2 regions of the Gracilibacillus sp. Marseille-QA3620 genome follow, and region 2 is predicted to be linked to the other one. Evidence: a T-box and tRNA genes for the amino acid it is inferred to sense, from the RefSeq annotation. Region 2 holds a T-box; the other holds one or more tRNA genes.
What was found. A T-box is a leader RNA that pairs with one kind of tRNA and senses whether it is charged. The one in region 2 lies ahead of ACY8DX_RS16305 (valine--tRNA ligase), so its partner is inferred to be a tRNA-Val.
Positions count from the first base shown of each region.

Region 1: it has a tRNA-Val gene. The T-box ahead of ACY8DX_RS16305 (valine--tRNA ligase) is inferred to sense a tRNA for this amino acid. The anticodon was not compared.

Region 1 covers NZ_CM143102.1:3,501,435-3,516,252, reverse strand. The annotation lists tRNA gene ACY8DX_RS17735 (tRNA-Ala) at 1-65, opposite strand, end outside; gene ACY8DX_RS17730 (MgtC/SapB family protein) at 226-924, opposite strand; gene ACY8DX_RS17725 (DMT family transporter) at 1,047-1,952, shown strand; rRNA gene ACY8DX_RS17720 (16S ribosomal RNA) at 2,372-3,927, shown strand; rRNA gene ACY8DX_RS17715 (23S ribosomal RNA) at 4,142-7,077, shown strand; rRNA gene rrf (5S ribosomal RNA) at 7,199-7,315, shown strand; tRNA gene ACY8DX_RS17705 (tRNA-Val) at 7,325-7,400, shown strand; tRNA gene ACY8DX_RS17700 (tRNA-Thr) at 7,487-7,562, shown strand; tRNA gene ACY8DX_RS17695 (tRNA-Lys) at 7,569-7,644, shown strand; tRNA gene ACY8DX_RS17690 (tRNA-Leu) at 7,656-7,737, shown strand; tRNA gene ACY8DX_RS17685 (tRNA-Gly) at 7,745-7,819, shown strand; tRNA gene ACY8DX_RS17680 (tRNA-Leu) at 7,834-7,919, shown strand; tRNA gene ACY8DX_RS17675 (tRNA-Arg) at 7,941-8,017, shown strand; tRNA gene ACY8DX_RS17670 (tRNA-Pro) at 8,028-8,104, shown strand; tRNA gene ACY8DX_RS17665 (tRNA-Ala) at 8,123-8,198, shown strand; tRNA gene ACY8DX_RS17660 (tRNA-Met) at 8,232-8,308, shown strand; tRNA gene ACY8DX_RS17655 (tRNA-Ile) at 8,314-8,390, shown strand; tRNA gene ACY8DX_RS17650 (tRNA-Ser) at 8,398-8,490, shown strand; tRNA gene ACY8DX_RS17645 (tRNA-Met) at 8,517-8,590, shown strand; tRNA gene ACY8DX_RS17640 (tRNA-Asp) at 8,597-8,673, shown strand; tRNA gene ACY8DX_RS17635 (tRNA-Phe) at 8,727-8,802, shown strand; tRNA gene ACY8DX_RS17630 (tRNA-His) at 8,825-8,900, shown strand; tRNA gene ACY8DX_RS17625 (tRNA-Gly) at 8,906-8,979, shown strand; tRNA gene ACY8DX_RS17620 (tRNA-Ile) at 8,994-9,067, shown strand; tRNA gene ACY8DX_RS17615 (tRNA-Asn) at 9,077-9,151, shown strand; tRNA gene ACY8DX_RS17610 (tRNA-Ser) at 9,157-9,247, shown strand; tRNA gene ACY8DX_RS17605 (tRNA-Glu) at 9,251-9,322, shown strand; tRNA gene ACY8DX_RS17600 (tRNA-Thr) at 9,836-9,911, shown strand; tRNA gene ACY8DX_RS17595 (tRNA-Ser) at 9,921-10,013, shown strand; tRNA gene ACY8DX_RS17590 (tRNA-Asp) at 10,030-10,106, shown strand; tRNA gene ACY8DX_RS17585 (tRNA-Phe) at 10,121-10,196, shown strand; tRNA gene ACY8DX_RS17580 (tRNA-Glu) at 10,200-10,271, shown strand; gene glgB (1,4-alpha-glucan branching protein GlgB) at 10,948-12,927, shown strand; gene ACY8DX_RS17570 (glucose-1-phosphate adenylyltransferase) at 12,869-14,023, shown strand; gene ACY8DX_RS17565 (GlgC family sugar phosphate nucleotidyltransferase) at 14,050-14,818, shown strand, end outside.
Region 2 covers NZ_CM143102.1:3,226,993-3,241,810, reverse strand. The annotation lists gene lon (endopeptidase La) at 1-180, shown strand, start outside; gene yihA (ribosome biogenesis GTP-binding protein YihA/YsxC) at 177-758, shown strand; gene ACY8DX_RS16360 (hypothetical protein) at 803-1,282, opposite strand; gene hemA (glutamyl-tRNA reductase) at 1,729-3,084, shown strand; gene ACY8DX_RS16350 (cytochrome C assembly family protein) at 3,103-3,930, shown strand; gene hemC (hydroxymethylbilane synthase) at 3,943-4,875, shown strand; gene ACY8DX_RS16340 (uroporphyrinogen-III synthase) at 4,878-5,663, shown strand; gene hemB (porphobilinogen synthase) at 5,677-6,666, shown strand; gene hemL (glutamate-1-semialdehyde 2,1-aminomutase) at 6,694-7,983, shown strand; gene ACY8DX_RS16325 (hypothetical protein) at 8,791-8,952, opposite strand; gene spoVID (stage VI sporulation protein D) at 9,183-10,325, shown strand; gene ysxE (spore coat protein YsxE) at 10,400-11,428, shown strand; gene ACY8DX_RS16310 (hypothetical protein) at 11,505-11,696, opposite strand; T-box leader at 11,843-12,085, shown strand; gene ACY8DX_RS16305 (valine--tRNA ligase) at 12,155-14,809, shown strand.

The DNA of each region.
Region 1 (14,818 bases), 270 kb from region 2:
AAGGGGATTCGAACCCCTGACCTCTTCGCTGCCAGCGAAGCATTCTCCCGCTGAACTATAGCCCCAAAATATTATCTCTTTTTTCTTACAAATTCTATTTTATCGAAATTCAATAGAATGTCAATGTGGATTAAATAATTTTTTAGAAAATAAACATGTAGCTATTATCTAAAAAAGCAGCGGTGTGAGAACACAGCCGCTGCCGCTTTATGGAGAAGAGAAGTATCATGCATTTTCAATTTCAATGCTCATGATTCCATCAATCTCTGAAACGGAATAATATACATCGGTTACTTTGCGTTTGTTGTCAACTGTTGTTCTGAGCTGGACAAGGTGATTTGTAGCCAAGTCCTTTATCCTCACTGATTTAATAGCAATATTATGCTTTTCAATAAGAGAAATGATTGCGGCAATCTTTTCTTTCTCTCCTATCACGAGTTTTAAATAGAGTTCCTTTTCTCTGAACTTCCGCGGCCCGATGAGATTGAATAGGTATGGCAATAGTTCAACACTTATAATTAATAATAGTACGCCTGCGATTGCTTCCATATAGAAACCTGCGCCTACGGTTATTCCGATACCGCCGGCTCCCCATATAAGTGCCGCGGTAGTTAAACCAGATATGCTGTCATTCCCTCTTCTAAGGATGACGCCTGCTCCGATAAAGCCAATCCCAGACACAATCTGTGCTGCTAGACGGAGAGGATCCATTGTGACAGCCACTCCGAATTCTGAACCTTTGGCCGTATAGGCTGATTCAATAGAAACAATCGTCAACAGGCAGCTGACGATAGATATGACAAGGGAGGTTTTTAGACCGACAGGCTTCCTTTTAATTTCTCGTTCAAGGCCGATGATCAGTCCCAGTGCGGCTGAAATGCATAATTTCACAAGCATATGTGCGTCAATTATAGCGAAATCCATTGCTTTAACCGCCTTTCTGTGAGAATCTTCTATCTAGAATAAGATATGTTGTGATAAAGTTCCACTATTATGAATTGTTTCTAAAAATAGTGTGTAAATAAAGTTAAAGGTTGGATCTATATATGAAAAATACATTTTATAAACCCTATATAGCCATTGCAATCGGTGTAACAGCTATTTCATCCTCGGCTATACTTGTGCGCTATTCAAGTGCGGATTCAGGTGTCATGGCTTTTTATCGATTGCTTTTTTCAAGTTTGATGCTTTTGCCGCTTTTCTTTCGCGGAGCGATAAAGGAGGTCAGGAGCTTTCGACTGAAGGAATGGCTTCTTTCCCTGGTATCAGGGGTGTTTTTAGCCTTTCACTTCATTCTATGGTTTGAGTCATTAAGGTATACTTCAGTCGCAAGCTCAACGGTACTCGTGACGATGCAGCCTTTATTTGCTTTTATTGCTGCTTTTATTTTATTTAAGGAAAGGGTAACAGCAGGGGTCTTCTTTAGTATCATCCTTGCTATAGGTGGAAGCATTGTTATTGGAGCGGGAGATTTTACTGCGGAGGGAACAGCACTGTACGGAGATGCTCTTGCTTTATTGTCGTGTGCACTTATAACTGCTTACTTTATGATCGGGCAGATTTTACGAAAGAAGGTCGGGCTGACAGCATACACCTTTACCGTCTATAGTATGAGTGCGGTCGTGTTGGGATTCTACGTATGGTTAAAAGGAGAGGCATTTGGTCCTTATCCGCCAGCAGAATGGGTGATTTTTCTGTTGTTGGCTATAATACCGACTTTATTCGGCCATTCCTTGTTGAATTGGGCACTTGGGTGGGTAAGCGGTACAACAATTTCTATGGCAATCCTATTTGAACCAGTAGGGGCAAGTGTTTTGGCGTATTATTTACTACATGAACATATAAAGGTAGCCCAACTGATCGGTTCGGCCATGATATTATTCGGTCTAGGATTATTCATTTTAATATCAAATAGAAAGAGAAAAATACAAGTGAGAAAGGTGTCAGATTAAATGTGTTTCTTCTATAAGGATTAAATCCTGCCGTGATGTTATGTAGGTATAGAGAAGGGAAATAAAAAAAGTTATAAAAAAGTACTTGCGCAACTTTATAGGAGCATGGTATATTTACTAACGTTCACTTCGAGTGAATGAAAAGTTATAAAAAAGTTGTTGACGCAGAATAGTTATTCTGGTATATTATTTAAGTCGCTTGAGCGGCACAAGATAATTGAAGTGATAAGCTCTTAAAACTTTTTTAAAAAAGTGTTGACAGCTAAAAGTTATCTTGATATAATATGAAAGTCGCTAAAACGACGAATAAAAAGAAATAGATTGTTCTTTGAAAACTAAACAAAACGAAACGCTAAGCAAGTCTTAAACAAGAGAGTTTAACTCTCGTCAATGTTTTAAATTATAGCTAGATCAAACATCTTTTGGAGAGTTTGATCCTGGCTCAGGACGAACGCTGGCGGCGTGCCTAATACATGCAAGTCGAGCGAATCAGATGGGAGCTTGCTCCCGGATGATTAGCGGCGGACGGGTGAGTAACACGTGGGCAACCTGCCCGTAAGATTGGGATAACTCCGGGAAACCGGTGCTAATACCGAATAGTTTCTGACACCTCATGGTGTCAGAGGGAAAGTTGGCTTTTAGCTAACACTTACGGATGGGCCCGCGGCGCATTAGCTAGTTGGTGAGGTAACGGCTCACCAAGGCGACGATGCGTAGCCGACCTGAGAGGGTGATCGGCCACACTGGGACTGAGACACGGCCCAGACTCCTACGGGAGGCAGCAGTAGGGAATCTTCCGCAATGGACGAAAGTCTGACGGAGCAACGCCGCGTGAGCGAAGAAGGCCTTCGGGTCGTAAAGCTCTGTTGTCAGGGAAGAACAAGTGCCATTCGAATAGGTTGGCACCTTGACGGTACCTGACCAGAAAGCCACGGCTAACTACGTGCCAGCAGCCGCGGTAATACGTAGGTGGCAAGCGTTGTCCGGAATTATTGGGCGTAAAGCGCGCGCAGGCGGTCCTTTAAGTCTGATGTGAAAGCCCACGGCTCAACCGTGGAGGGTCATTGGAAACTGGAGGACTTGAGTGCAGAAGAGAAGAGTGGAATTCCACGTGTAGCGGTGAAATGCGTAGAGATGTGGAGGAACACCAGTGGCGAAGGCGACTCTTTGGTCTGTAACTGACGCTGAGGCGCGAAAGCGTGGGGAGCAAACAGGATTAGATACCCTGGTAGTCCACGCCGTAAACGATGAGTGCTAAGTGTTAGGGGGTTTCCGCCCCTTAGTGCTGCAGCTAACGCATTAAGCACTCCGCCTGGGGAGTACGGCCGCAAGGCTGAAACTCAAAGGAATTGACGGGGGCCCGCACAAGCGGTGGAGCATGTGGTTTAATTCGAAGCAACGCGAAGAACCTTACCAGGTCTTGACATCCTCTGAAAACCCTAGAGATAGGGCGTTCCCCTTCGGGGGACAGAGTGACAGGTGGTGCATGGTTGTCGTCAGCTCGTGTCGTGAGATGTTGGGTTAAGTCCCGCAACGAGCGCAACCCTTGTCCTTAGTTGCCAGCATTCAGTTGGGCACTCTAGGGAGACTGCCGGTGACAAACCGGAGGAAGGTGGGGATGACGTCAAATCATCATGCCCCTTATGACCTGGGCTACACACGTGCTACAATGGGTGGTACAAAGGGCAGCAAGACCGCGAGGTTAAGCAAATCCCATAAAACCACTCTCAGTTCGGATTGCAGGCTGCAACTCGCCTGCATGAAGCTGGAATCGCTAGTAATCGCGGATCAGCATGCCGCGGTGAATACGTTCCCGGGCCTTGTACACACCGCCCGTCACACCACGAGAGTTTGTAACACCCGAAGTCGGTGGGGTAACCCTTACGGGAGCCAGCCGCCGAAGGTGGGACAGATGATTGGGGTGAAGTCGTAACAAGGTAGCCGTATCGGAAGGTGCGGCTGGATCACCTCCTTTCTAAGGAATATAGACTGCCTCAGCCAAGTAGTTTTGTTTAGTTTTGAAGGAGCAATCCTTCCTTCAGCGGACCTTCTCCTAAAGACCGACACGTCGTGTGTCGAACGGAGAAGTCACAACGTCCTGTTGAAGTTCGTTCTTTGAAAACTGGATAATGTAGTAAGGCAAAGTAATGCGTCATTAATGTATAAAAACCGAGTAAGAGTTTTTTAACGGTTAAGTTAATAAGGGCGCACGGTGGATGCCTTGGCACTAGGAGCCGATGAAGGACGGGACTAACACCGATATGCTTCGGGGAGCTGTAAGTAAGCTTTGATCCGGAGATTTCCGAATGGGGAAACCCACTGTTCGTAATGGAGCAGTATCTTACACTGAATTCATAGGTGTATGAAGGCACACCCGGGGAACTGAAACATCTAAGTACCCGGAGGAAGAGAAAGCAAACGCGATTTCCTGAGTAGCGGCGAGCGAAACGGAACCAGCCCAAACCAGAAGGCTTGCCTTCTGGGGTTGTAGGACACTCATTGTGGAGTTACAAAGGAACGGGGTAGGCGAAGCGACCTGGAAAGGTCCGTCAGAGAAGGTAACAACCCTGTAACCGAAACTTCGTTCCCTCCCGAGTGGATCCTGAGTACGGCGGAACACGAGGAATTCCGTCGGAATCCGGGAGGACCATCTCCCAAGGCTAAATACTCCCTAGTGACCGATAGTGAACCAGTACCGTGAGGGAAAGGTGAAAAGCACCCCGGAAGGGGAGTGAAAGAGATCCTGAAACCGTGTGCCTACAAGTAGTCAGAGCCCGTTAACGGGTGATGGCGTGCCTTTTGTAGAATGAACCGGCGAGTTACGATCCCATGCGAGGTTAAGTTGAAGAGACGGAGCCGCAGCGAAAGCGAGTCTGAATAGGGCGTATGAGTATGTGGTCGTAGACCCGAAACCAGGTGATCTACCCATGTCCAGGATGAAGTCCAGGTAACACTGGATGGAGGTCCGAACCCACGCACGTTGAAAAGTGCGGGGATGAGGTGTGGGTAGCGGAGAAATTCCAATCGAACCTGGAGATAGCTGGTTCTCTCCGAAATAGCTTTAGGGCTAGCCTCGAACTGAGAGTCTTGGAGGTAGAGCACTGTTTGGACTAGGGGCCCTCATCGGGTTACCGAATTCAGACAAACTCCGAATGCCAAAGACTTATGTTCGGGAGTCAGACTGCGAGTGATAAGATCCGTAGTCAAAAGGGAAACAGCCCAGACCGCCAGCTAAGGTCCCAAAGTATACGTTAAGTGGAAAAGGATGTGGAGTTGCCCAGACAACCAGGATGTTGGCTTAGAAGCAGCCACCATTTAAAGAGTGCGTAATAGCTCACTGGTCGAGTGACTCTGCGCCGAAAATGTACCGGGGCTAAACGTATCACCGAAGCTGCGGATGCATACCGTATGGTATGCGTGGTAGGAGAGCGTTCTAAGGGCTGTGAAGCATGACCGGAAGGACATGTGGAGCGCTTAGAAGTGAGAATGCCGGTATGAGTAGCGAAAGAAGGGTGAGAATCCCTTCCACCGAATGCCTAAGGTTTCCTGAGGAAGGCTCGTCCGCTCAGGGTTAGTCAGGACCTAAGCCGAGGCCGAAAGGCGTAGGCGATGGACAACAGGTTGATATTCCTGTACCACCTCTCTTCCATTTGAGTGATGGGGGGACGCAGTAGGATAGGGTAAGCGCGCTGTTGGATATGCGCGTCCAAGCAGTTAGGCCGATGAGTAGGCAAATCCGCTCATCACACAAGGCTGAGCTGTGATGGCGAGGGAACTAGAGTACCGAAGTTCCTGATTCCACACTGCCAAGAAAAGCCTCTAGCGAGGAAGAAGGTGCCTGTACCGCAAACCGACACAGGTAGGCGAGGAGAGAATCCTAAGGTGATCGAGAGAACTCTCGTTAAGGAACTCGGCAAAATGACCCCGTAACTTCGGGAGAAGGGGTGCTCACCAGGGTGTCAAAGCCCAGGTGAGCCGCAGTGAAAAGGCCCAGGCGACTGTTTAGCAAAAACACAGGTCTCTGCGAAGCCGCAAGGCGAAGTATAGGGGCTGACGCCTGCCCGGTGCTGGAAGGTTAAGAGGAGCGCTTAGCATTAGCGAAGGTGCGAATTGAAGCCCCAGTAAACGGCGGCCGTAACTATAACGGTCCTAAGGTAGCGAAATTCCTTGTCGGGTAAGTTCCGACCCGCACGAAAGGCGTAACGATCTGGGCACTGTCTCAACGAGAGACTCGGTGAAATTATAGTACCTGTGAAGATGCAGGTTACCCGCGACAGGACGGAAAGACCCCGTGGAGCTTTACTGCAGCCTGATATTGAATTTTGGTACAGCTTGTACAGGATAGGTAGGAGCCTTTGAAGCCGGAGCGCCAGCTTCGGTGGAGGCGTCGGTGGGATACTACCCCCGCTGTATTGAACTTCTAACCCGCACCCCTGAACCGGGGTGGGAGACAGTGTCAGGTGGGCAGTTTGACTGGGGCGGTCGCCTCCTAAAGAGTAACGGAGGCGCCCAAAGGTTCCCTCAGAATGGTTGGAAATCATTCGCAGAGTGTAAAGGCACAAGGGAGCTTGACTGCGAGACCTACAAGTCGAGCAGGGACGAAAGTCGGGCTTAGTGATCCGGTGGTTCCGCATGGAAGGGCCATCGCTCAACGGATAAAAGCTACCCCGGGGATAACAGGCTTATCTCCCCCAAGAGTCCACATCGACGGGGAGGTTTGGCACCTCGATGTCGGCTCATCGCATCCTGGGGCTGTAGTCGGTCCCAAGGGTTGGGCTGTTCGCCCATTAAAGCGGTACGCGAGCTGGGTTCAGAACGTCGTGAGACAGTTCGGTCCCTATCCGTCGTGGGCGCAGGAAATTTGAGAGGAGCTGTCCTTAGTACGAGAGGACCGGGATGGACGCACCGCTGGTGTACCAGTTGTTCCGCCAGGAGCATAGCTGGGTAGCTACGTGCGGACGGGATAAGTGCTGAAAGCATCTAAGCATGAAGCCCCCCTCGAGATGAGATTTCCCATAGCGCAAGCTAGTAAGAACCCTGAAAGATGATCAGGTAGATAGGTCCGAGGTGGAAGTGTGGCGACACATGGAGCTGACGGATACTAATCGTTCGAGGACTTAACCAAGAACAAAACGCATAGGCCAAACAAACATTATCCAGTTTTGAGAGAGTGAAAAAAGTTTAAAAAAACTCTTGACTAAAGTCAGAAACGATGTTAAAATATTAAATGTCGCTGACGAAAATAGTCTGGTGGCGATGGCGAAGAGGTCACACCCGTTCCCATTCCGAACACGGAAGTTAAGCTCTTCAGCGCCGATGGTAGTTGGGACTCACGTCCCTGTGAGAGTAGGACGTCGCCAGGCACTTAATATGGAGGATTAGCTCAGCTGGGAGAGCATCTGCCTTACAAGCAGAGGGTCGGCGGTTCGATCCCGTCATCCTCCACCATAAAATTTCCATTAAATTCTACTTGAAATTAATTGAAAGAACCGATAAAATAAGAAAGTCTTCGTTAAGAGACTTACACATGATTCGCCGGTGTAGCTCAATTGGTAGAGCAACTGACTTGTAATCAGTAGGTTGGGGGTTCAAGTCCTCTTGCCGGCACCACTTCATGAGCCATTAGCTCAGTCGGTAGAGCATCTGACTTTTAATCAGAGGGTCGAAGGTTCGAGTCCTTCATGGCTCACCATTTATAAAAATGCGGGTGTGGCGGAATTGGCAGACGCACCAGACTTAGGATCTGGCGCCTTACGGCGTGGGGGTTCGACTCCCTTCACCCGCACTTATATGCGGAAGTAGTTCAGTGGTAGAACACCACCTTGCCAAGGTGGGGGTCGCGGGTTCGAATCCCGTCTTCCGCTCCAATGCCAAGTTATATGCCGGGGTGGCGGAATTGGCAGACGCACAGGACTTAAAATCCTGCGGTAGGTGACTACCGTGCCGGTTCGAGACCGGCCCTCGGCACTCTTAGATTTTACCAAGTATGCGCCCGTAGCTCAATTGGATAGAGCGTTTGACTACGGATCAAAAGGTTAGGGGTTCGACTCCTCTCGGGCGCGCCAATTATTCTTTCGGGAAGTAGCTCAGCTTGGTAGAGCACTTGGTTTGGGACCAAGGGGTCGCAGGTTCGAATCCTGTCTTCCCGACCATTCTAACTATTATCATATGGGGCCTTAGCTCAGCTGGGAGAGCGCCTGCTTTGCACGCAGGAGGTCAGCGGTTCGATCCCGCTAGGCTCCACCATTACTTACCTAAACCTAATAGGATTCATATTTTGGCGGTGTAGCTCAGCTGGCTAGAGCGTACGGTTCATACCCGTAAGGTCGGGGGTTCGATCCCCTCCGCCGCTACCAAAATAGGACCTTTAGCTCAGCTGGTTAGAGCAGACGGCTCATAACCGTCCGGTCGTAGGTTCGAGTCCTACAAGGTCCACCACATATATGGAGGAATACCCAAGTCTGGCTGAAGGGACCGGTCTTGAAAACCGGGAGGCGGGTTAAACCGCGCGGGGGTTCGAATCCCTCTTCCTCCGCCATATATCTTTTAAAACATTATTATCGTCGCGGGGTGGAGCAGTCTGGTAGCTCGTCGGGCTCATAACCCGAAGGTCGCAGGTTCAAATCCTGTCCCCGCAATAATATGGTCCGGTAGTTCAGTTGGTTAGAATGCCTGCCTGTCACGCAGGAGGTCGCGGGTTCGAGTCCCGTCCGGACCGCCATTATTACTGTTAGCTCATCGATAAGCATTGAGCAGCATATAAAAAAATGAATTGGCTCAGTAGCTCAGTCGGTAGAGCAAAGGACTGAAAATCCTTGTGTCGGCGGTTCGATTCCGTCCTGAGCCACCATTTAATTAACAAATAACGCACGGCGGTTGTGGCGAAGTGGTTAACGCATCGGATTGTGGTTCCGACATTCGTGGGTTCGATTCCCATCAGCCGCCCCATAGATGCGGGTGTAGTTTAGTGGTAAAACCTCAGCCTTCCAAGCTGATGATGAGGGTTCGATTCCCTTCACCCGCTCCAATTTTTATCATAATGGGCCTATAGCTCAGCTGGTTAGAGCGCACGCCTGATAAGCGTGAGGTCGATGGTTCGAGTCCATTTAGGCCCATATCAATATTCCGCAGTAGCTCAGTGGTAGAGCACTCGGCTGTTAACCGAGCGGTCGTAGGTTCGAATCCTACCTGCGGAGCCATATATGGGGAAGTACTCAAGAGGCTGAAGAGGCGCCCCTGCTAAGGGTGTAGGTCGGGTAACCGGCGCGAGGGTTCAAATCCCTCCTTCTCCGCCATTTGGCCCCTTGGTCAAGCGGTTAAGACACCGCCCTTTCACGGCGGTAACACGGGTTCGAATCCCGTAGGGGTCATAAACCATGTACAATTTGTACATGGTTTTTTCTTTGTTTCTAAAATTCTATCCATTCGGCATATGGCTCTTGAGCAGAGGGAACATTCTATTTTCTCCAGGTGTTAATGATCTAGTCATAGAAGAATGATTATTTAGAAGTAGTTTAAAGCGGCATGAAAAATAAATACAAATTGTATTGGTTGTCGTTCCAGGTTAGAGAGTAGATTGTATTGTATCATTCGAAATAAGATGAAGCATAAAATTAACTAGATGGTTAGACAGCTCTGAAGGCCGTTCTGGGATGAAAGATGATAGAGAGGGTCTCTTTATTTATCTTCATTCTAAAAGCCTTTAAACGGGCTGTTAAGGGCTTTTCTTCTCTCTCCATCACTGAAAGAGAGGTCGTTCTTCTATGCTTCCAGATTATTACGATTCTACGTAAAAATAAAATTAGTATTTCCATATATTTCTGATTGAATTATCCCTAGAAACAGGTTAGAATAATAAAGCAGTCAACGAGAGATTGTTATTTGCCGGTGTAGCTCAATTGGTAGAGCAACTGACTTGTAATCAGTAGGTTGGGGGTTCAAGTCCTCTTGCCGGCACCATGTCATATTGGAGGAATACCCAAGTCTGGCTGAAGGGATCGGTCTTGAAAACCGAGAGGCGGGTCAAACCGCGCGGGGGTTCGAATCCCTCTTCCTCCTCCATAATATCCTTTATATTGGTCCGGTAGTTCAGTTGGTTAGAATGCCTGCCTGTCACGCAGGAGGTCGCGGGTTCGAGTCCCGTCCGGACCGCCATTTACATAAATGAAGGCTCAGTAGCTCAGTCGGTAGAGCAAAGGACTGAAAATCCTTGTGTCGGCGGTTCGATTCCGTCCTGAGCCACCATTCGGCCCCTTGGTCAAGCGGTTAAGACACCGCCCTTTCACGGCGGTAACACGGGTTCGAATCCCGTAGGGGTCATAAGATAAAATTATTAAGAGACATGTACAAATTGTACATGTCTTTTTTTGCGTTCATTTGGCGTGTTAAAGAAGGATGTTGATAATTGAAAACTGCCCGTTAACGTTTCAGGTGATTGTTTCCTATGAGATTACGAAAAGGAGTCAATCCGCAGATAAAAAAGCATTGGTGGCAGCTCATTAAAACCTTTGAATTTGCCCCTCCAGCGTAAATCAACACTTAACAGGGCTTTCTATTTAATACAGCTGAGATGCCAATCTAACAAAAACGTTATTTTGAATTCGCCCAATTGTTAGATAATACGAAGCGTAATATCTAGTATGATAAAAGTAGATAAATAATAACGCAATGATAGTAGAATATGTTCATATTTATTTCTTCCACAGAATTTCAGGCAGGAAGTTGAGAAGATTAAGCGAAATCATTATTAACGAGGTGTATTATTTAGCAAATAAATGTATGCATAATGAGTCTAAATAGGTCTTATGAATGTTTTCAACCTGCTTGATAAAGGGAATATGAAAAAACAACTGACAGGGAGAAATCAGTCGAAAAGGTAAAAAATATGGGTATATAATAAATATTTTAACAATTTTTGCATTTGCGTTATTTATGGGTTAAATAGTTTAATTATTATATTAAGAATACTTTGAAAAAATACTGAAAGGGTGATGATATGCCTCATAATGCACCTACAGATTATCAGATTCACTTATTTCATGAGGGCTCACTATATGATGCTTACAAGCTGTTTGGAGCCCATCTAATTGAGGAAAATAATAAAGTGTTTACCCGCTTTACAGTATTTGCCCCAAACGCCCGCAGCATCCGGTTAGTCGGCTCTTTCAACAAGTGGAATGGCATAGGCTATGAACTGGTGAAAGTATCCGAACAAGGGATCTGGTCTGTCCTCATTGAAGCGAATCTCTCCAATGAAATTTACAAGTATGAGATTGAAGCAATATCAGGTGAAATCCTTCTAAAAAGCGACCCGTATGCCTTCTTTTCAGAAATCAGACCAAATACCGCTTCCGTTGTATATCCGTATGAAACGGATTATACATGGAGTGACCAATCATGGCTTAAGAAGAAATCCAAGAAAAATTGTACAGATGAGCCGCTCTATATTTATGAAATGCATGCGGGAACATGGAAGAAGAAGATAAAGGATGAGGATGATTTTATCCCTAGCAATGAATGTGAGATAGAGTATTTTTATACATATAGGGAGCTAGCATCTGAACTGATTCCTTACATCATTGAGCAGGGCTTTACTCATATTGAGCTTATGCCGCTTACAGAGCATCCCTTTGATGGCTCATGGGGTTATCAAGGAACTGGCTATTACTCACCTACAAGCCGATATGGCAATCCGGATGACTTAAGATATTTCATCGATCAATGTCATCAAAATAATATCGGTGTTTTGCTTGATTGGGTGCCAGGGCATTATTGCAAGGATGCCCATGGATTATTCCTCTTTGATGGAGCCCCGGTTTATGAATACCATGACCATAAGCATCGGGAGAATCCAGTTTGGGGAACGGCTAATTTTGATTTAGGGAAGCCGGAAGTTCACAGCTTCCTGATTTCAAACGCACGTTATTGGATGGACTGTTTCCATGTGGATGGATTCCGGGTGGATGCGGTTGCCAATATGATTTATTGGCCGAATACATATAGTGGCGATATCAATCCATATGCAATCAAGTTTATGAAGACGTTAAATCGTGTACTTAAAGAATATGACCCTTCCGTGCTTATGATGGCAGAAGATTCAACAGATTGGCCAGGGGTAACTAAGCCGGTAACAGAGGGAGGTTTAGGATTTACCCATAAGTGGAATATGGGTTGGATGAACGATATTTTAGAATACATGGAAACGGATCAGCATTTCCGCTCAAATCTCCATCATAAAGTAACATTCTCCTTGATGTATGCCTACTCGGAGCGCTTTATTCTGCCTTTGTCACATGATGAAGTGGTTCACGGCAAGAAATCCCTGCTAGACAAAATGCCAGGAAGCTATGAAGAGAAATTCGCCCAATTGAAATTGTTATTAGGATATATGGCTGCACACCCAGGGAAGAAATTGTTGTTCATGGGTGGAGAGCTAGGCATGTTTTCTGAATGGAAAGATAAAGAACAACTTGACTGGCATCTGCTCAATTATGATTCCCACCGCACACTGAATGAATTCTTTAAGGATTTATTAAAATTGTATAAGCGATCCAAACCTTTATATGAACTGGATGACTGCCCGGAAGGATTTGAATGGATTGATGTCAATAATACCGACCAATCGATCTTCTCTTTTGTACGGAGGGATAAAGGCGGCAATCCATTGATTGTTATCTGTAATTTCAAAAATATTGCTTATGATCAATACAAAGTCGGTGTTCCGGATAAGTATGAATACAAAGAAATATTAAATAGTGATGATCGAAAATACGGCGGAAGCAATCATGTGAATAAAAAGGCTATACCGGCACAGGATGAAGGGTTCCACGGAAAACCATATCATGTCGTTGTGAAGATACCGCCATTTGGTATCACAGTGCTTCGCCCAATTAAAAAACGGAAGGAGTTAAATCAAAATGGCAAAGAAAAAAATCGTGGCAATGCTGCTCGCAGGGGGACAAGGAACAAGGCTTGAGGCTTTAACCGCAGATGTGGCAAAACCAGCTGTACCTTTCGGCGGAAAGTACAGAATCATCGACTTCACATTAAGTAATTGCACCAATTCAGGCATTGATACCGTAGGAGTTCTTACCCAATACCAGCCATTATTGCTTAACTCTTATTTATCAAATGGAAGTGCCTGGGACCTGGATTTACGGGACGGGGGTGTAACGGTTCTTCCTCCATACTCCGCCTCCAAGGAGATGAGATGGTATACAGGAACAGCCAGTGCGGTTTATCAAAACCTGAATTATATCGATCAATATGATCCGGATTATGTCATCATCCTCTCTGGTGACCATATTTATAAGATGGATTACTCCAAAATGCTTGAGTATCATGAGGAAAAAGGAGCAGACGCGACGATCTCTGTAATCGAAGTTCCATGGGATGAAGCAAGCCGCTTCGGTATCATGAATACAAGAGATGATTACTCTGTTGAAGAATTTGAGGAAAAACCGAAAAAACCGAAAAATAATCTTGCCTCAATGGGCATTTACATCTTCAATCGAAAAGTCTTGAAGGAATTCTTGATCAAGGATGCCCAAAATGAACATTCCTCCCGTGACTTTGGAAAAGATATTATTCCGATGCTATTGAAATATAACAAAAAAGTATATGCTTATCCTTTCCAAGGCTATTGGAAGGATGTTGGTACACTTACAAGCTATTGGGAAGCGAATATGGACTTGCTGGATGAAGATTGCGAGTTAAATATGTATGACTACAAATGGCGTATTTACTCTGTTAATCCAAACAGGGCTCCTCAATATTTATCTGAAAAGGCTGTTGTACGTGAATCGCTTATCAATGAAGGCTGTATCGTAGATGGGAAGATTGAGAAATCGGTCTTGTTCTACGGTGCAAGGGTAGGAGAGAACTCATACATTAAGGATTCAGTCATCATGTCTGATGCCATCATTGGCAAGAACGTTGTGATTGAAAGAGCCATCATTCCTCCTGGTGCGGTAATTCCGGATGACCAAGTGATCAAGCCGATTGATGATGAGGATGTCATTCTAGTTAATCCAGAGCTGCTTACAGAAGAGAATGCGATAAAACTATCCTAATATATTGAAAGGCGCTGAAAACGAATATGAATAAATCATTGTTGGGCATTATTGATGCCACGCAAAACTTTGAATCTCTTGATATATTAACGAACCACCGCAATGTTGCCGCCTTGCCAATCGCAGGCCGCTTCCGGCTGATTGATTTCATCCTGTCCAGCATGGTTAATTCCGGCATATCTAATGTGGCTGTCTATCCACAATATCATTTTCGTTCCTTGATGGACCATCTCGGTACAGGGAAGAATTGGGATTTGAACAGAAAAAGAGACGGGCTTTTCTTCCTGCCTGTTCCGCATACGGCGGAAACGAATGGAGAAATCACTTCCTTGGAGCATTTCTCTTATCATATGACTTATCTTGAGAGAAGCGAGCAGGAATATGTGGTTGTCGCAAACAGCCATACAGTATGCAATATTGACTTCAATGCCGTGCTTAAAGAGCATTTGAAGCATGGAGGAGACATTACCGAAGTCAAAAAGGGCAAGATATCCCTTGGAATCTATGTCTTGAAGAAGGATTTGCTCGTGAAATTGATTGAAGAACGTCAGGAGACGGGCTATACATCCGTAAGTGAAGCCGTGCATGATCATTATTCTGGATTCAAGGTCCATGTATTTGAATATGATGGATATTTGGCGGTTGTTGATTCCATTAGCTCCTACTTCCAAACAAGCATGGAGCTATTGAAGGTTGACAACTGGTATCAGCTATTCATGAAGACAAGCCCAATCTATACGAAGGTGAAGGATGAGCCGCCTTCCAAGTACGGCATTGGCTCCAATGTTACTCAAG
Region 2 (14,818 bases):
GGATTGAAGGAAAAATCATTAAGTGCTCACCGCGCCGGTTTGAAGAAGATTATTTGCCCAATCGATAATGAACGGGATATTGACGACATTCCGGAAAGTGTGCGCAATGATTTAGAATTCGTATTTGTCTCGCAACTAGATGAAGTGTTGGAGCATGCATTGGCAGGTGAAGAAAAGTGAAAGTAACACAAGCAGAGATCGTCATGAGTGCCGTGAAGCCGGAGCAATATCCGACAGACGGATTCCCGGAATTTGCACTTGCAGGACGCTCGAACGTAGGGAAATCTTCCTTCATTAATAAAATGATCAATCGTAAAGGTTTGGCACGGACATCGTCCAAGCCGGGAAAAACCCAGACGTTGAATTTCTATAAATTGAATGAAGCGATCTTCTTTGTCGATGTTCCAGGATACGGCTACGCGAAAGTATCCAAGACAGAGCGAGAAGCCTGGGGTAAGATGATCGAGACATACATTACGACTAGGGAGCCGCTTCGTGCAATGCTGCTTATCATTGATTTGCGTCATAAGCCTTCCGCTGATGATGTGATGATGTATGATTTCTTGAAGCATTACGAGATTCCGACTATTGTCATTGCGACGAAAGCAGATAAGATTCCAAAAGGAAAATGGCAGAAGCATTTGAAAGTAGTTAGGGATACATTGGACCTTGCGAAGGGAGACGAGATTATTCTCTTCTCATCTGAGACAGGGCTCGGGAAAGATCAAGCGTGGAATGCCATTCAGGCTAGAATGTAAGGAACGAATAAAATGCAGGGGCCTCAATCAGGCCCCTGCATTTGTTATTTCTTCTTATAAAGAATGAACAATCCGGCGAGAATTAATGCAGCCGGCCAATAGGTGGAGAAGGTGTCGGCATAATTGGATACACCTAAGAAACTAAGGATTTGCTCATAAAAAATCAGCAGGACAGAGATGACGAGAAAGAGGATTCCTGCCCCTTTCCCGATGGCTTTCTTTAAGTAAATGAGAAGTAATCCCAGACCGATTAATAGAAAGATAATCACTTGTTCTCCAGGCCAATACTCAAGCTTTCCGGCGATATATTGATGCAAGCCATAACCAGTGAAGATAACCCCTGGCAGCAGAAATTCTGCCTGTCCCCCGAACCTGCTCTGCAAAAGAAAAGCAAGCCCTAGTAGGATGCTTAGCGTTGCCCATGAATAATATGGTTGGAAAAGGGTAAAATCAATCGATCTCAATAAGTAAAAAAATCCAAACCCAATTAAAATAGTACAAGTAAAATAGCGAAATTCTCTCATCTTTCGACTCCTAGTTTGTTATTATTGATAATTATTCTAATCTTTGTTAATGTACAGATAGTACGAATTTACACATACTTCAGGATAAGCAACTTATTGGTAAAAACGCTTACTGAATGAAACCTATATAGATTATATCAGGTTTAGCCATCTTTTGTTTTTATTTTCAATAAATCCATTTATATCAAGGGTTTGAGCCGGTTGATGATTATTCCGGCAAGCGCTTTTAAAGTGGATGCCCGGAAAGAAATCATAAACTCAAATGATGTAGAAGGATGTCAGATAGGCGGTCGTTCGCGGGTGGTTACATACGGCCGGCGGTCCACTATTGAATGAGAATTGGGCAATGTTACGATTTTGTTCACAATTACCATTCTAGCAGTTTATGAGGATTACCTGCTTTTAGAATAGACGCAAATTACGTAAATGGGGGTGTAACAGGGTAGATGCATATCATTACCGTAGGTCTGAATTATAAAACTGCTCCTGTTGAAATCCGAGAGAAAGTAAGCTTTGAATTAGATCAATTGCCAGAAGCGATGAAAACCCTGCAGGCGAAGAAAAGTGTCTTAGAGAATGTTATTGTTTCCACCTGTAACCGTACAGAGGTATACGCGGTTGTCGATCAGTTACATACAGGCCGGTACTATATTAAGGAATTCTTATCTGAGTGGTTTTCAATTGAACTGGGTGAATTGTCTTCTTATTTATATATATATGAAGAGGACGGAGCGGCCAACCATCTCTTCCAAGTAGCATGCGGGTTGAACTCCATGGTGCTTGGTGAGACGCAAATTCTCGGTCAGGTGAAGAAGAGCTTTATGCTCGCCCAAGTAGAAAAAACAACAGGCACACTGTTTAATAATTTATTCAAGAGAGTGATTACGCTCGCGAAAAAGGCCCATGCTGAAACGGAAATTAATAAGAATGCGGTTTCCATCAGCTACGCGGCTGTAGAACTGGGGAAGAAAATCTTCAGTTCATTAGAAGATAAGAAGGTTCTTGTCGTTGGTGCCGGCAAGATGGGGCAGCTCGCGATTGAAAACTTATATGGAAGCGGAGCGACCCAGGTTACTGTTATTAATCGGACACTTGAGAAGGCGGAAAAGCTTGCCTCCAAATATTCCGGTAAGGCTAAGATGCTGCAGGAGCTGCAATGTGCCTTGCTCGAAGCGGATATTCTTATCAGTTCAACGGGGTCTAAAGATTATGTTATTACAAAGGAAATGATGGAGAACATCAATATTCTTCGTAAAGGAAAACCAATTTTCATGGTCGATATTGCGGTTCCGCGTGACCTTGATCCTCGGTTAGTGGAGCTCGACAGCGTGTTCCTTTATGATATTGATGATCTAGAAGGCATTGTCCAAGCAAATCTTGCAGAACGGAAAGAAGCAGCTAGAGAGATTATGATCATGATTGAACAAGAGCTTGTTGAATTCAACGCATGGTTGAAGATGCTTGGAATCGTCCCTGTAATCTCCGCCCTGCGCGAAAAGGCGCTTGCTATTCAGGCCGATACCATCGCTAGCATGGAGAGAAAGCTGCCTGGACTCAGCGAGAGAGAATGGAAGGTCATCAATAAGCATACAAAAAGCATCGTCAATCAAATGCTGAAGGACCCTATTCTTTATGCGAAGGAGATAGCTGATAAAAAGCATTCGGATGCTTTGCTCCAAGCTTTTATTGATACATTTGATATAGAGGACCTCATCGAGAAAGACGGGAAAGAAGCAGCATCAAAGGAAACTGCACGCAAGCAAGGGCGGCCCATCCTGCAAGTAGTGTCGCAGCCCTTTTGATCAGGCAGGACGAATGAGATGATTGATGTATATTTAAATAGAGTGCATGAGATAACAATCATTTTATATGCTTTGAGTGTATTGCTATATTTCTATGATTTTCTACAAAATAATCAGAAGGCCAACAAAGCGGCCTTCTGGATTCTTTCGATTGTTTGGTTCATGCAAACAATCTTTTTGTTTCTTTATATGTATGAAGCGGGCAGATTTCCAATCCTTTCACTGCTCGAAGGATTATATTTTTATGTGTGGATCTTGATTACCTTTTCACTAGCTATAAACTGGTTTTTGAGAACAGATTTTTTCATCTTTTTCACCAATCTGCTCGGGTTTGGGTTAATGGTCATACAGACTTTCTCGCCCCTGCAGCTTGACCGGCTTGGGAACCGGACACAATTTATTTCTGAGCTGTCGGTCATCCATATAACAGTCGCCATCTTGTCCTATGCGGCCTTCGCCCTGTCATTTGTTTTCTCGCTTCTTTACTTGATTCAATATGATTTGCTGAAGCGGAAGAAATGGGGCAAGCGGCTTGTCAGGCTGGGGGATTTGGCGAAGCTTGAACAGATGTCCTATAGGCTGGCAGTCATTGGGCTCCCCCTTTTATTGCTTTCTTTAATACTGGGGCTTGAGTTCGCTTACTTGGTTGTATCCGATATCGTATGGTATGACAGTAAAATAATCGGATCCTTTGCCTGTTTAATCGTATATGGTATTTACTTATATATGAAGGTAAAGAAAAAATATTACGGGAAGACGCTGGCCTATTGGAATATTGCATCCTTCCTGCTTGTTTTAATCAATTTCTTTTTATTTGGCAACACATCAGCATTTCATGTCTTTTGATGGAGGGAAATCATGAGGAAAATTATTGTAGGATCACGTAGAAGCAAACTGGCATTAACACAATCAAATTGGGTCATTGACCAGCTGAAAGGGCTGGGTCTGCCCTTTGAGTTTGAATTAAAGGAGATTGTGACTAAAGGGGATAAAATCCTGGATGTAACCCTTTCAAAAGTCGGGGGAAAAGGATTATTCGTCAAAGAAATTGAACAAGCGATGCTTGACGGCGATATTGATATGGCCATCCATAGCATGAAGGATATGCCGGCTGAGCTTCCGGAAGGACTGACAATTGGCTGTGTGCCTAAGCGCGAGGACCACCGGGATGTGTTAATCTCAAAGAACCATGTGCCGCTTAGTGAATTGCCGGAGGGAGCGGTTGTCGGAACATCAAGCCTGCGCAGAAGCGCCCAGCTGCTGGCAGAGAGACCGGATCTTGAAATCAAATGGATTCGCGGAAATGTGGATACACGCCTGCAGAAGTTAAAGGATGAGGATTATGATGCGATTATCTTGGCAGCAGCAGGCTTGTCCAGACTTGGCTGGAGCAAGGAAATCGTAACGGAATATTTGGATGATGAGCTTTGCATCCCGGCTGTCGGTCAAGGTGCACTCGCAATTGAGTGCCGGGCAAATGATCAAGAGCTTATATTGGAACTGGCGAAGCTTAATTGCCGTGCGACGGAGGAGGCAGTCCTAGCTGAGCGCGCCTTCTTGAAAACGATGGAGGGCGGCTGCCAGGTACCCATTGCCGGTTATGCGAAGAAGCTGGATAATGGCAGCTTGGAAATGCAAGCACTTGTCGGTTCTCCAGATGGGAAGATCATTTACCGGGATACGGTGCAAGGAAGCGAACCGATTGCACTTGGAGAAGAGCTTGCTGAGCGTTTGTCTGAACGAGGTGCAAAGGAGCTTATTGCCTTGGTGAAAGAGGAGATGGAAGGTTAAAGATGGCACATACCAAGTTTCTAAAAGGGAAACGGGTGCTGGTCACTAGAGAGGAATCACAGGCCCAGTCATTATGCGCCATGATTTCAGACCATGGAGGGGTACCTGTATTGGTGCCCCTCTTATCCTTTCAGCGGCCGGGCTTGGATAAGTGGGAGGATGCAGCGGGGAAAGCAAAGCGTCTTGACAGGTTTGATTGGCTCGTTTTTACGAGCAGAAATGGTGTTCATTTCTTCATGGAGCTGGCGAAGGAACTAGGCCTGTCTCTTGAAGAGATGCCGAGGATAGCTGCTATCGGGAAGAAGACGGAGAAGGAGCTCTTGAAGCATGGGCTTAAGGCTGCCTTCATTCCGAAGAGCTATGTGGCAGAGGCTTTTCTCCCGGAATTTCTCGAAGTTGTACATGAAGGGGAAGCCATTTTAATTGCCAAAGGAGACTTGGCTAGAGATTATATTTATAAAGGGCTTTGCGGCCAAAACATCGAGGCACAAGAGGCAGTCGTGTATAGCAACAAGCCGCCTAAAGGTGCTGATGCTCAGTTGATACAGACGCTTAAGGAACAGGCTATTGACCTTTTTCTCTTCACGAGTCCGTCTGCAGTGGAGACGTTTATGCGGATTATGCATAAGGCAGGGCTAGAGGAGAGTATTGCCGGGAAAGTAATCGTAACCATCGGACCGGTGACGAAGGAGCGGGCAGAGCGGCTTGGCTTAACCGTTCATGTAAGTCCGAGTGAATACACGATTGAACATATGCTTGAGGAAATAGGCTTATATTATCGAAATTAAGGGAGTGCAGGTCATGACAAATACAACATTTAACCGCCATCGGAGATTACGCAAAAACAGTGCGATGAGAGCGCTCGTACGTGAAACGCATCTTCATGTAGATGATTTTATCTATCCGATCTTTATCACAGAGGGAGAGAACCAAAAGAATCCAGTTTCATCAATGCCAGGTGTGTTCCAATTCTCTTTGGATCGCATGAAGGAGGAGCTGGATGAGGTTGTATCATTAGGGATTAAATCGGTCATCTTATTTGGGGTACCGGATGATGCAGATAAAGATGAATGCGGAACAGGTGCATTCCATACCCATGGAATCATCCAAAGAGGAATCCGTTTTGTGAAGGAGCAGTATCCAGAGCTGCTTGTTGTTGCGGATACATGCCTTTGTGAGTATACAAGTCATGGCCATTGCGGCATCGTGGAGAATGGCACCGTCTTGAATGATGAAAGCCTGGAACTCCTCGTGAAGACAGCAGTCAGCCAAGCAGAAGCAGGCGCAGATATCATTGCACCTTCTAATATGATGGATGGATTTGTGACAGCGATTCGTCAAGGCTTGGATGAAGCGGGTTATCAGGATATTCCCATCATGTCCTATGCGGTTAAGTATTCATCTGCCTTTTACGGTCCCTTCCGTGATGCGGCGAATTCTGCCCCCCAATTCGGCGACCGCAAAGCCTATCAAATGGATTATGCGAACCGGCTTGAGGCGCTTCGCGAGGCAGAATCTGATGTGGCGGAAGGAGCAGATTTCCTTATCGTGAAACCGGCGCTTGCCTTCCTTGATATTATTCGCGATGTGAAAAATAATTTTAATTTGCCGCTTGTCGCTTATAATGTAAGTGGAGAGTATGCAATGGTTAAAGCAGCAGCCGCCAATGGATGGGTGGATGAAAGAGGAATTGTGATGGAAACGTTAATCGGCATGAAACGGGCCGGCGTTGATCTCATCATCACCTACCATGCCAAGGATGCTGCAAGATGGATCAAAGAAACAAATTAATCCGATAGTGAAAAGGAGTTTAGGCATATGCGTTCATATGAAAAATCAAAGGAAGCCTTCAAGGAAGCTGTACACCTGCTGCCTGGCGGAGTAAACAGCCCTGTGCGTGCATTTAAATCAGTTAATATGGATCCAATTTTCATGGAGAGAGGAAAGGGCTCCAAAATCTATGACATTGATGGAAATGATTATATTGATTATGTCCTTTCATGGGGACCGCTTATTCTCGGACATGCCAATGACCGGGTTGTTGAAGCGATTAAAAAGATTGCTGAAACAGGGACAAGCTTCGGTGCGCCGACCTTATCTGAAAACAAATTAGCTCAGCTTGTTATCGATCGTGTTCCTTCCATTGAGATGGTACGCATGGTTTCATCCGGAACGGAAGCGACGATGGCTGCGCTTCGCCTAGCAAGGGGATATACGGGCCGAGATAAAATTCTTAAGTTTGAAGGATGCTATCACGGACATGGGGATTCCCTTCTTATCAAGGCTGGTTCAGGTGTGGCAACGCTTGGTCTTCCTGACAGCCCGGGAGTGCCTGAGGGAATCGCACGTAATACGATTACCGTTCCGTACAATGATCTTGAGAGCGTGAAATATGCGTTCGAACAATTTGGCGAAGACATCGCCGCTGTAATTGTTGAGCCGGTAGCCGGCAATATGGGGGTTGTTCCGCCTCTTCCTGGATTCTTGGAAGGTCTGCGTGAAATCACGGAGAAAAACGGCACTGTCCTGATCTTTGATGAAGTCATGACTGGATTCCGTGTGGATTACAACTGTGCACAAGGCTATTTCGGTGTAACGCCTGATTTAACCTGTCTTGGAAAGGTAATCGGCGGGGGACTTCCTGTTGGTGCGTTCGGCGGCAAAAAGGAAATCATGAGCCAGATTGCGCCAAGCGGTTCCATCTATCAAGCTGGCACGCTATCAGGAAACCCAATGGCAATGACAGCGGGCTATGAAACATTGGCTCAATTAACAGAAGAAACCTATCAAACCTTCATTAAGAAGGCTGACCGTTTAGAAGAGGGCTTCATGGAAGCGGCTGAAACATATAATGTTCCGCTTACATGCAACCGGGCAGGCTCCATGATTGGCTTCTTCTTCACGAATGAGCAGGTGAAGGACTATGAATCTGCGAAAACGTCTGATCTTCAGTTCTTTGCGGAGTATTATAAACAAATGGCGGATAATGGCGTCTTTCTTCCTCCGTCTCAATTCGAGGGCGTCTTCCTATCAACGGAGCATAGTGATGAGGATATCGAGAAAACCATTCAAGCAGCCCAAAAAGCGTTCAAGGCGATTAAAGGGTAAGTGGAGAAAGTGACTGTCCCATAATTATACGTTAAATTAATTTTGTTTGAATTTGGAAAGATAAAAGGTTAATGAATGCTTACCCTCAGACTGTAGACCAAATCCATTATTGATTTGATCTACAGTTTTTTTGTGCTTGCACTCCATCAGGTTTATTGTAAGGGATGTCCACTTCTACCTGTCTGCAAATAAAGTAAAAATCATCGTATATTGATTCAATTCCTTTTCTGTGAAGAACGCATGACGTTGCCCGGCTTTCGACAAACAGAAGAGAATAAAATCATCTATGTAAGGTGCAGGGAAAGATTGAAGGATAATGAAAAATAAGAGGCTAGGACATAAGTATTTCAGCCAATGATAAACTATCGTCTAATTGTTCGGATTTTTATTTGTTGATTTTCCATGCATTAGTTGATTGTGGCTTTCTAACATCAGTGACTAGTGGAATGGAGCAAAATGCACTCGCTTTCCGCGGAGGGAGAAAGGCTTGAGCCTCCTCGGTGCACACACCTGTGGGGTCTCAGCCTTTTCTCTACTTCCCGCAGGAGTCGAGTGCATTTCGCGTAATGGAACGGATTTATCTTTCCAACTGCTGTTGAATAGGAAGAAGAAGTTTTCGTTATTGAGGATCATTTATTTCGTTTTGTCCGAGCCTCTTTTTCTAGATGGAATTAGTCTTAAATTCGGCGTAACTTTTGATTGAACAAATGACAGGAAGGGTATATTATTAAACATAACTATAAACGAAAAAACCAGAGAGCCGTTAACTCTCTGGCGGCAACTACTGCGAGTGGTATGCCCATTATGCTATTTCTTGGATGAAGAACCACCCTTTTGCTTTGGCCGGCACGGGGTGGTTTTTCGTTTGCCCTTCAGCTGAAGATTAGCAAATCGCATGGCGATGCCTGCAGCAAAGGTCGTTAGAAAGATCGTTGCTGTATCTTTGGCTAAAGTTTGCAGAAAATCCATTGGCATATCACCTCCCTTCCCTTTTTAAAATAAGGAAAAGAAAGTGCATACCACCCGCACCGAGTAGTTGTCCCTTATTATACCATATTCCTTTATTCGGCATGGGAAATGTTAGGTGTTAAACGACTTGCGTTTCGGTCACTCTTCTGTAATCCTGTTCATAATTTCAACGATACCCGCATAGGCTTTAAATGACATTTAGATGAAAAGGGTTGGAAGGAGGAACAGGCATGTCTCCAGAAAATACATCGTATTTACGATTTTCATTAGAAGAAAATGTGTGGTTTCAAAGCGGACAGGAAGTTAGCGAGCTTTATTCCATCTCACTTGAGCCGAATGTATCTGTGCATGAGGTGGAACAGTATGTGATTTTGCGAGGAACATTGGATCTTATGGGGGAATACAAACCACAAGAGGGCAATATCGAACCCAAAGAGGATGAATTGAACCGCCGCTATGTCTCCATCACGGACCAACGGGAGGATACGTATGAATTCCAGCATCACTTCCCTGTCGATATTACCGTTCCGGCTGAGCGGGTACAGGACCGGAATGAACTGAGTGTAGGTGTCCAAAGCTTTGATTATCAGCTCTTGGAGGATGGCTGTTTACATTTAACGGCGGAGCTTTGGATTACTGGTATCCAAGAGGAATTATTAATTGAGCGTGAAGAAGTGGAGGAGCAAGAAGAGGCTGAAGAGGCAGCAGAAGCCATTCTTCCTGAGGCAGCTGTGGAATACAGGGAAAGTGAGGCAGAAACGGAGGAGTCACCGGAGGAAATTCTCATTGAAGCAAAGACCGAGGAGCTGCCGTTATACCGCTCAAGTACAGAGGTAGAGGCTGAGGAGGAGGAATATGAAGAGGAATTGACTCCATTCAGCTTTCCATCCTATCCTACCTTTGGCAAAGAGTCCTCGAATGAGGATGATTTTTATGCGGAGGCGAGAATTCCTGTTGAACAGCAGGAGGCACAGGAGGACGAGGAGTTCGATGAGGATAGGGATTTCCTGAATCATATGCCAACAACGAACGAAAGCAAAGAGCCGCCGCAGGCATCGTATACTCCGAGAGAGGAGTACTCAAGAAATTATCCAAAGAAAGAGGAACCGAAGGAAGAATATAAGAATACTGGTAAGGCAGAGTCTAAATCCCTGCTTTATGATTTATTCACCGCTGAGGAGGAGACCAGGCAGGCTAAGTTGAAGGTCTATATTGTCCAAGGAAATGAGACGATTGATAGTCTGGCAGACCGTTATCAAATCAGCGCTCAGCATATCGCTCGGGTTAACCGAATCGGGGAGATTGATAGTTTAAGAGCAGGCCAGGTCATCTATATTCCAGTTACCGCTTCATCCAATAAATCAACTGAGTAAATGAGAGGGCTGAGTGCACAAATTCCTGTGGCTCTGCCCTTTGCCTAATAGGCACGAGGAGAAAGGGTGCCATTATGATGTTAAGAGCGGATGATAAATGGCTGGCTGATTATTTGCAGAATTATCAGCTGGAGCTTGAGTTCTATGAGGATTTTGGAAAAGTTAAAAAGGTTTATACGAACAATGGCATTTTTGCCGTTAAGACAATCAAGGCTAAAAAAGGCTTTGATTTCATCAAAAATATCCAAACTCTCTATCAAAATGGATATAACCGCATTGTGCCGATCTTCCCAGCAATTGATGGACGGTATGCGGTTCTGCATAATGATAAGCTCAGCTATCTTCTGCCCTGGCTGCCTGATGAGGTGGTGGAGGAAAGAGATGAACGTCATCAGCAAATGTTCCGTGAGCTGGCACGTATGCATACCATTTCATCGAAGGAATCGAGCATCCCGTCCCAGGAGAGGCAGGAGCATTATGAGAAAACCCTTCAGGAGTGGGAGGAGCAGCGGGAATTCTTGCTTGAATATATGAATACAATTGAGAAGAAATGGTATATGTCACCGTTCGAGCAATTGTTCTGTCTTTGTTATTATGACGTCTCACAGGCCCTGACCTATTCTATGAATAAATTTAAGAAGTGGTATGAGCAGACGAAGGAGGAAGAAAAGGTCCGTAATGTCATTACACATGGGCATGTGTCCATTCACCATTTCTTATACAGTGAGAATGGGTACGGACATTTCATCAATTTCGAGCGAACCAAAATAGCACCTGCGTATTTTGATCTATTGCCATTTGTTGTGAAGCAATTGAAAACCTATCCAATCCAGTCGGCGGAAACGGTGGAGTGGATTAACGGGTATTTTCGCTTTTTCCCTTTCAAGGAGGGAGAAATGCTTCTTTTCATGTCTTATATGGCCTATCCTGCAAACTGCCTTAAAATCGTCGACCAATATTCAAGGAAGATATCTGGAAAGGATGAAATGGACTATTGCCGGAAGTTTCAGCGGCAGTATTGGTTATTGAAGAATATCGAATATATCATTATGAGAATGGAACAAATCGAGGAAAGCAAGAAGCCGAAGGAACAGGATGATTGATTGGGCAGCCGAATAAAGGGCTGCCTTTATTAATGGACAGAGAAAAACCGGGCAGTCTGCCCGGTAAATCAAAGCATTAGATGATTTCAAAGTGAAAGGCGAGTACAAGGCCGATTAGGAAAAAGAGCAGAAGCAGGTCAAAGATGCTCGGGAGGAAAAAGGTGCGGATTCCCTGAAATACGGTTACCGGAACAGCAAATTGACGCGTCACATTAATGGTGTTCTGTATCCAAGGAGGCAGGCTGTACCTATTCATCCTTCGTCTCATGCATACATTCCCCCTTTCTTCTAGTCTATTCAAGGGGCTAGGCTTTTGTGCGGATACCTAATTGAATAAATTATATAAATTTGGGAAACAATGATTGACGACAGGCTGCATACTTATGTATGATAACAGTATTAAATTAATCCAAATGAAAAGCTTTGAATGGGAAGAGTACGCGGCAGAAGGCTGTTAGAGAGAGGAATCCACCGGCTGAAAGATTCCTTCAGTAACCAAATCCGCAGAAGGTCGCCCAGGAGCTGTTTTCGTGAACCTGTTGAAAGTAGCGAGAACCGGTGAAGAGCCGTTATGATGAATGAAGAGCCGGAGGCATGCTTATTCAGCATGTGCCGGAATGAAGGTGGTACCGCGAGACTAACCGTTTCGTCCTTTTGATAACAGAAGGATGGAGCGGTTTTTTTATTTTCCAGGACCCCAAAATAGAAGAAAGAAGGAGAATGAACATGAGCGAAGAACAAAAAGAAATTGGCATGCCGACGAAATATGATCCGCAGTCAATTGAAAAAGGCCGCTATGACTGGTGGCTTGAGGGCAAGTTCTTTGAAGCTGGCCAAGATCAAGAGAAGGAACCATATACAATCGTGATTCCGCCGCCGAACGTTACGGGCAAATTGCACCTTGGTCATGCATGGGATACAGCTCTTCAAGATATTTTGACAAGAATGAAGCGAATGCAGGGCTATGATGTCCTTTGGCTTCCAGGAATGGACCATGCCGGTATCGCTACCCAAGCAAAGGTAGAAGAAAAGCTTCGCGGACAAGGTACCTCCCGTTATGATCTTGGACGTGAGAAGTTCGTTGAAGAAACATGGAAATGGAAAGAGGAATATGCCGGCCATATCCGTGAGCAATGGTCGAAGCTGGGACTTGGACTTGATTATTCCCGTGAGCGTTTCACCCTTGATGAAGGTTTATCTAAAGCGGTTCGTGAAGTTTTCGTTACCCTTTATGAGAAAGGCTTAATCTACCGCGGCGAATACATCATTAACTGGGATCCTTCCACAAAAACAGCCATCTCTGATATCGAGGTTATTCATAAGGAAGTGAAAGGCGCGTTCTATCACATGAATTATCCGTTGGCTGATGGTAGCGGTCATATTGAAGTCGCAACAACGCGTCCGGAAACAATGCTTGGTGATACAGCTGTTGCGGTACACCCGGAAGATGAGCGCTACAAGCACTTAATCGGCAAGACCTTGATTCTGCCAATCGTTGGACGCGAGATTCCAATTGTTGGTGATGAGTATGTTGAGAAAGACTTCGGTTCTGGTGCCGTTAAGATTACGCCGGCACATGACCCGAATGATTTTGAGGTAGGCAACCGTCATAATCTTGAACGTGTTCTTGTTATGAATGAGGATGGCACGATGAATGCGAAAGCCGGCAAATACGAAGGCATGGACCGCTTCGAATGCCGCAAGCAAATCGTAAAGGACCTGCAAGAGGCAGGCGTTCTCTTCAAGATTGAGGAGCATATCCACCAAGTGGGTCACTCCGAGCGCAGCGGTGCGGTAGTTGAGCCATATCTTTCCACACAATGGTTCGTTAAAATGGGACCTTTGGCAGAAGAAGCAGTTAAACTGCAGGAGACAGAAGGCAAGGTACAATTTGTTCCTGAGCGCTTCGAGAAGACGTACTTGAACTGGATGGATAATATCCATGACTGGTGTATCTCCAGACAGCTATGGTGGGGCCACAGAATCCCTGCTTGGTACCATAAGGAAACAGGTGAAGTATATGTTGGCCGAGAGGAGCCGGCAGACATTGAGAACTGGACGCAGGATACAGATGTCCTTGATACTTGGTTCAGCTCCGCATTATGGCCGTTCTCTACAATGGGCTGGCCGGAGAAGGATGCAGAGGACTTCAAGCGTTATTATCCAACTGCGGCACTCGTGACAGGCTATGATATCATCTTCTTCTGGGTGTCCCGTATGATCTTCCAAGGTCTTGAATTCACGGGCGAGCGTCCATTTAAAGATGTACTCATCCATGGTTTAGTACGTGATGAGCAAGGCCGTAAGATGAGTAAATCCCTTGGAAACGGCGTTGACCCAATGGAGGTTATCGACAAGTACGGAGCCGATTCCCTTCGTTACTTCTTAACGACTGGAAGCTCCCCAGGACAGGATTTGCGTTTCAGCTATGAGAAAGTGGAATCCGTTTGGAACTTCGCAAACAAAATCTGGAACGCTTCCCGCTTCGCACTAATGAATATGGACGGAATGACTTATGATGAAATCGATTTGAGCGGAGAGAAATCTGTTGCGGATAAATGGATCTTGACACGCTTGAATGAAACGATTGAAACCGTAACAAGGCTTGCTGATAAATATGAATTCGGTGAAGTGGGCCGTGCCCTTTACAACTTCATTTGGGATGACTTCTGTGACTGGTATATCGAAATGGCTAAGCTCCCATTGTATGGTGAAGACGAAGCAGCGAAAAAGACAACTCGTTCTATCCTAGCATATGTGCTTGATCAAACGATGCGTCTGTTGCATCCGTTCATGCCGTTCATTACAGAGGAAATCTGGCAGAACCTTCCGCACGCGGGCGAATCCATCACAACGGCTGCATGGCCGGTTGTTAAGGATGAACTGACAGATGAGAAAGCATCCGATGAGATGAAATTGCTTGTTGAGATCATCCGCACTGTTCGTAACATCCGTGCAGAGGTTAACACGCCGCTCAGCAAGAAAATCAAGCTTTCCTTAAAAGCGAAGGATGCGGAAACAATGGCTGTCCTAGAGAAGAACCGCAGCTATATCGAACGCTTCTGTAACCCAGAGGAACTAACCATTGGAACTGATATCCCGGCTGACGATAAAGCGATGACCGCTATCGTGACAGGTGTTGAATTAATCCTTCCTTTACAAGGGCTTCTCAATATTGAAGAAGAACTAAAACGACTTCAAAAAGAGCTCGATAAATGGCAGAAGGAAGTCGAGCGCATTGAGAAAAAACTCGGCAATGAAGGCTTCATGAAGAAAGCACCTGAAAAAGTTATTGAAGAGGAAAGAGCGAAATTGGCTGATTACCTTGAAAAACGTGAAGCAGTCCAAAATCGTTTGAAAGATCTAGAAGAACTAGCTTAATATTGGCTT